2 regions of the Anoxybacillus sp. EFIL genome follow, and region 2 is predicted to be linked to the other one. Evidence: riboswitches for the same ligand, from Rfam matches in the RefSeq annotation. Region 2 holds a riboswitch; the other holds the start of a gene.

Region 1 (3,421 bases), on a different contig from region 2:
GCTACTAACGAGATGAGCAAAGAGGAGGGAAAAGTGATGGGTCGTTCACGCGGTCAAAAAACGAGAGATAAAAACAAATCGACGATGCCTCAAGTACCAAAAACAATGAAATCAGACGGCTATGATGTAGAGTTTTCTACAGAATTGGCTGATCATGAAGATTTAGAGGCACAAGCACGCGCTGAAGCAGCTGGCATTCGCCAAAGCAAAAGAAGAAAATTCTAGATAAAAGAAAGGTGTCCCAACACAATGACGGGACACCTTTTCAAACTATACTTTAAACGTTGCGACAGCATTACGCAATTGCTCCGCCATTTCAGCTAACGATGTAGCGGCAGATGTCACTTCTTCACTTGAAGCAAGCTGCTCTTCAGAAGAAGCAGAAATTTCGGTCGTCCGTTCAACAAACCGTTTCGCAATAGACGATACTTCATCCATTGAAGCATGCACTTGATGGACGCCCGCTGACATTTGTTCTGAAATCGCTGATAGCTCTTGAATTTGTGCATTCACTTGTTCAATGGAACGCAAAATTTGCCCAAAAAACGTTCCAGTCTGTTCCACTAATTTTGTTCCTTGCTTCACTTCTTCCGTTCCTTTGCCGACAATTTGCACAACATAACCTGTATTTTGTTGAATCATCTCAATTAATTGCGCAATTTGATTTGCCGATTCGCGAGATTGCTCTGCGAGTTTACGCACTTCATCCGCCACAACCGCAAATCCTTTTCCGTGTTCTCCAGCACGTGCCGCTTCAATCGCTGCATTAAGTGCTAATAAATTCGTTTGTTCAGCAATACCGACGATGACGTCAACAATTTTTCCAATTTGGGCAGACTTCTCATTTAACTCTTTAATAACTACATTCGTTTCATTTGTTGATTCGTTAATCGTATTCATTTGCGTCACAACTTGTTGTAAATATTGCTGTCCAACAGTAGCTTGTTTTGTCGTTTCTGTTGCTGAGTTCGCCACGACGGTTGCTGTTTGAGCCATTCGCTCAATTCCTGCCGCCATTTCACCGATGGCTTGCGAACTCTCCTCCGCATGTTTCCCTTGCATTTCTGCTCCTTGGGCTACTTCTTGAATCGCTGTCGTCACTTCTTCTGTCGCTGCGCTTGCTTGTTCCGCGCTTGCCATTAATTCTTGAGCAGAAGCAGACACATGCTCAGTCGCTGTACTTACTTGTTGAATAAGTTGTTTCAAATTGTGAACCATTTGGTTAAACGCTTTGGCTAAATCCCCAATTTCATCACGATTTGCCACGTAAATATCATCAACAGACAAATCACCGTGTGCGATTTTTTCAGCATGTTCAGCAATTTGTTTAACAGGTCTGGAGATTTTTTCGCTAATATATAGTGCAATTGCGATGCTCACAAAAAAAGCGACACCGATTGTAATAAGCGTCATATATTTCATCTGTTTCGCTTGTTCGGACAATGTTTCGCTCATTTGGTATAAATGCTCCGCTTGAGCCGCGCGCGCTTGTTCCCCTGCCTCTGTCACTTCTAACGTAATCGCATTTCCTCGCTCTTTCATGATCCGTGAAATTTCATCCATTTGACCTTGCTTTTTAAATTCGATCGCTTGTTTCGCAATGTCGCGATACTCTTGTTCAGCTTTCACTAAACGGTCAACGGCCTGCTTTACTTTCCCCTCTAGCTGTAATGACTCCATTTTCTCTTGATTAGTCGAAAACTCGCTCGCTGCTTTCTCAAATGCCGTTAAACTTTCCGGCTTTCCATTAATTAAATACCCCCGTACAGCAATTTGTTCACGTAACATTGCATTTTGCATGTTTGTAACGAGCGTAATCCGTTCAAATCCTTTTTTCATCGCTTCTGAATATTGTTTATCAATCGTCTCTAGCCGATTATATGTAAACATACTTACAACAATAAACAATAATAAGACCGAAAGAAACGTCGCCACTAATTTTTTTCTTACCGTTACCTTCATGCTGTTTTCCTCCTCCTATGTTAATAAAAATAAAAGCTGCCCAAAAACAAATGTATAGGCAGCTATCGTTCGACAGTAAAACCTTCTTATCATTTCCTTATAAGAAGGGCAACTGGCTGGCATATCTATACAATAGACGTAGCCCCTATAGCTTTGCGCCCTACCCTTTCGAGTAGTTTGCCGATTATTCAATTTTTTACATTTTCATCTTAACACAAAAAATAGGAAAAAGGAAGTAGTGAGTTGTGATCAAAAGGGAAACATTTTACTTCGTCAAGACAAAAAACAAAAATTTACCTTTCTATCCAAAAAAATTTTACATTTTTTCGAACAGTTTGATTGTGATATTTTTAACAAATTTAATGCATGTTACATTAAATATGCATAGACCAAAAAATCCCTTTTCATTTAGAAGGAGGATTATAATTATGAAAGCTGCAGTTGTGGAACAATTTAAAGAACCATTACAAATTAAAGAAGTAGAAAAACCAACAATTTCATACGGAGAAGTGCTAGTGCGCATTAAAGCGTGTGGAGTATGTCATACAGACTTGCATGCCGCACATGGCGACTGGCCTGTGAAGCCAAAACTACCGCTCATTCCTGGACATGAGGGCGTCGGTGTCATCGAAGAAGTCGGACCTGGGGTGACGCACTTAAAAGTCGGGGATCGCGTCGGTATCCCTTGGCTTTATTCCGCTTGCGGCCATTGTGACTATTGCTTAAGCGGACAAGAAACATTATGTGAACATCAACAAAACGCTGGATATTCGGTTGACGGTGGTTATGCTGAATATTGTCGTGCTGCAGCTGATTATGTTGTGAAAATTCCTGATAACTTATCATTTGAAGAAGCTGCTCCAATTTTTTGCGCTGGCGTAACAACATATAAAGCTTTAAAAGTAACAGGCGCAAAACCTGGTGAATGGGTAGCCATTTACGGTATTGGTGGTCTCGGACACGTCGCTGTTCAATATGCGAAGGCGATGGGGCTAAACGTCGTTGCTGTCGATTTAGGCGATGAAAAACTTGAGTTAGCTAAACAGCTGGGAGCTGATCTTGTCGTCAATCCAAAACATGAAGACGCCGCGCAATGGATGAAAGAAAAAATTGGCGGCGTGCATGCAGCTGTCGTTACTGCTGTTTCGAAAGCAGCGTTCGAATCGGCCTATAAAGCGATTCGTCGCGGCGGCGCTTGCGTACTTGTCGGATTACCGCCAGAAGAAATGCCTGTACCGATTTTTGATACCGTTTTAAATGGAGTAAGGATTATCGGTTCAATCGTTGGTACGCGTAAAGACTTGCAAGAGGCACTTCAATTTGCGGCAGAAGGAAAAGTAAAAACAATTGTCGAAGTTCAACCGCTTGAAAACATTAACGATGTATTCGATCGTATGTTAAAAGGACAAATTAACGGTCGCGTTGTGTTAAAAGTAGATTAAGCAAAAGAAGGCGTCAT
Region 2 (3,421 bases):
AAACGATTATCCAGAATTACAATTGGAAGTGATCATCGGCAATACAAAAGAAATTGTAGAGCTCGTTCGTACGTATCAAACACATATCGGTTTAATTGAAGGTCAAACAAATGAAAAAGAGCTTGTGGTGTACCCATTTATGCAAGATGAGCTAGTCATCGTTGCGTCTAACGATCATCCTCTCGCTCACAAACAGGAAGTATCGATAAACGATTTACAAAACCAACTATGGATTACACGCGAATTAGGGTCTGGCACACGTGAATATTTTAACCATTTTATTCGTTCAAATGGGCTAAAAGTAAAATCACTGATAATTATTAGCAGCAATCAAGGAATAAAAGAAACGTTAATGCACGGAAACGGTTTAGCCCTCCTTTCACGTCATGTCATTGAACAGGAGTTGAATCATAAAAACTTATCGATTGTTTACGTTAAACATTCTCCTTTTTATCGAACATTTTCTTATCTTTATTCGCCGACAATGAAAAACAACAAACTTGTACACTTACTGATTGATTTACTCCAACAAAAAAGGATGTGACAAACAAGTTGCTTTGTCACATCCCCATCACTTAATGCTCCTCTAACTGTGAAATCGGAACGCGCTGTTGTTTTTCTCGGTTGCTTAAAAAATGAATCGTTGCCATTTCCGTTTGTACATCGACATGTTCAATATACACGGCTTTTCCGTTATACGTTATATTTTTCATATCGGGTGACTGAGCAATTTGTTGCGCACGTGTGATGTTCATTCGCTTCCCTCCTTTCGAACGATTATTATCATTTGTGTTTCACGCGAAAATATGCAAAAAAAGAGCGCCAACAGGCACTCTTATAACAGTTCAAGCAACTTCTTTTTATTTTGTTGTACGTTTTCTTCTAACGCCTTTACTTTTTCTTTCAACGCTTGTACGTTGACATCATTCTTAGATACTTTCTTTTCTAACGCACGAATTTCATTTTTTACTGCTTTTAATTGATTAGAAGCAGCAATAAGCTTCCCAAACCATTGATCTAACTCTTCTTGTTTTTCCGCTTCGTCGTCTTCATCCGATTGCACGACAGGTGATTGTTCAGTCGTAGTCACAGTAGCGCTATCTTGTTCATTGACTACTTGTGTCGTTTCCTCTGTTGTTTGTTCACTTTGTGGTTGTGTTGGTTGTTCAGTTGGTTGTTCTTTCGGCGTGCTAAACGCTTCAAGCGCTATTGTCACCTCGTTTACACGCACTTCAATCTTGCTTAACTTTTTATTTAGTTCTGCCAATTTGTTTTTTAACATTTGTTGTTCTTTTTTCTTTTTTGCCTCTTCTTTTTTCTGCTTAGCTAACTCTTGTTTTTTCTTCGCTTCTTCCTTTTTCACGACAAGCTGACTTTTCTGTACATATTTTGCTCCATCATGCTTCGCTGCAAAAGCTGGGGAAGCAACGAGCATCGATGCTAGTAAAATTGGTAATCCTTTTTTAAACATTACCCTTTCCTCCATTTCATATGTATATTTTTTTGGTAATGGCAGCTGGCTGGCATAGGTATCCCGTTAGCCCCTATAGCTTTGCGACGCTAAGTTTCCTTAGCTGTGCCTTTACTTCTTATTATACTTTGCCTATTTTCATGGGCATGAATCAAAAGTCCTTATTTTCCTTATAAACATATGTGAAAATAAAGGAAGAAAAGGGCGAAGAAAGAAGTAGTTATTGGTAGATAAAAAGGAGGGGTACGGAATGTTAGAAAAATGGTTGAAAGAGTCTTCGTATACAATTGTATTTACTGGAGCAGGAATGTCTACAGAAAGCGGGCTTCCCGATTTTCGTTCGGCAAAATCAGGGCTTTGGCGCACGAAAAATCCACAACAATTAGCAAGTACGTATGCGATGCAACATAACCGAGACGAGTTTATTGCATTTTATCAATATCGTATTCGTACGTTGCTTAAATGTAAGCCACATGTCGGGCATATGATTTTGGCCGATTGGCAAAAGCGGGGGCTTATTCATCAAATCATCACGCAAAATGTCGACGGCTTTCACCAACAAGCAGGCAGTACAAATGTCATTGAATTACACGGAACGTTGCGAACAGTGCATTGCTCGCGTTGCAGGCGAACATACGACGCAAAACGGTATGTAGACGAACAGTTTACGTGCACATGCGGCGGCTTTTTACGTCCTTCCGTCGTTTTATTTGGCGAATCATTGCCGTATAATGCGTTTGAACAAGCATGGACAGCAGCCGAACGAGCAGACTTATGGATTGTGCTCGGCTCTTCTTTACAAGTGTCACCAGCTAACGAACTTCCTGTCATCGCAAAACGAAGCGGGGGCAAATTAGTGATTGTGAACATGGAACCGACGCCATTAGATGATTGGGCGGATTTGCTTATACATGGTCGTAAAATTGGAGAAGTGTTACAGGAAATTGACGAATTACTTTAAAAAATAAGTGTGTCCCAAAAGCGTGCTCTTTTGGGACACTTGAAATATTTCTTTTTCATGCCTTATTTCCCAAAAACCATTCGTATATTGCTTGTGCCTTATGTTCGTCCACATCAACGACTTTTGTGCGTATGCCTGGCATGACAGTCGCACGTACTGTACATAATCCGAGTCGTTGTTGCATACGACTTTGCGAGATCGTTAATGACTGAATACGATGTTTTAACATATATACCGTTTTTATCGTCAGCCATCCACTTCTCAATGCTAGCTGCTCACTCTTAATCGTTACTCCCGCTCGCTTATAACTTCGATAGCCGACATATACTGCGGGCAAAAGGAGAAGGAGCGTTTCAAATCGCTGAAAAAATACGATTGTGATGATCGGAATGAGCATAACCATATAGAGCGACCTCAACATATAGCGCCAACGGGCACGTGTACATAGCGACCGGAACGAATTGTGCAAACGATATTTAGGAAAGCACGTCGCAACGAGAGACACGACTTCATTTTGACGAACAAGCGGAAACAACACGAGACTGCCATGTTTTCCATCATCAAGTGCCCCTCCGGCATGAATAAGGTGAACAGAAACATAACCGAACAAGTACCGAATCGGACTTTCCTTCACTGCAATGGCTTGAACGCGCTCAATCGATGTAGAAATGCTCTTTTTTTGCAGCAATCCTGTTGTTATCGTTATCGTTTTGTTTTGTTTGACAACCGTAAAATTCATATAGCGAAAAAGATGACCGATCACAGACAACACGTAAGCGATCATAAAAACGACAAGCAAAAAGACAAGTGTAGAAGCTGTATCGTCAGCGCGAAAAAATATGTTTAGCCGTTCAAACGGAATGAAATCATCAAACTCAGAAAAAAATGCACCAATCGCTGCAATGACTCCAAAAGCACCACCACTTGTGATAGATAAAAACAATACGTCGCGAAAACGAAGTGTAAATATGGCATCCGTCTTATCTTCT

Evidence for each region. Region 2 has a riboswitch for cyclic di-GMP ahead of ES017_RS09025 (hypothetical protein). Riboswitches for the same ligand answer to the same signal wherever they lie in the genome.
Region 1: another riboswitch for cyclic di-GMP. It lies ahead of ES017_RS11065 (methyl-accepting chemotaxis protein); the one in region 2 lies ahead of ES017_RS09025 (hypothetical protein).

What each region holds. Positions count from the first base shown of each region.
Region 1 covers NZ_SDLH01000007.1:29,527-32,947, forward strand. The annotation lists gene ES017_RS11060 (YfhD family protein) at 37-225, shown strand; gene ES017_RS11065 (methyl-accepting chemotaxis protein) at 271-1,962, opposite strand; cyclic di-GMP riboswitch class I at 2,067-2,154, opposite strand; gene adhP (alcohol dehydrogenase AdhP) at 2,391-3,404, shown strand.
Region 2 covers NZ_SDLH01000005.1:20,795-24,215, reverse strand. The annotation lists gene ES017_RS09035 (LysR family transcriptional regulator) at 1-544, shown strand, start outside; gene ES017_RS09030 (H-type small acid-soluble spore protein) at 576-755, opposite strand; gene ES017_RS09025 (hypothetical protein) at 836-1,471, opposite strand; cyclic di-GMP riboswitch class I at 1,509-1,591, opposite strand; gene ES017_RS09020 (NAD-dependent deacylase) at 1,722-2,432, shown strand; gene ES017_RS09015 (PH domain-containing protein) at 2,488-3,421, opposite strand, start outside.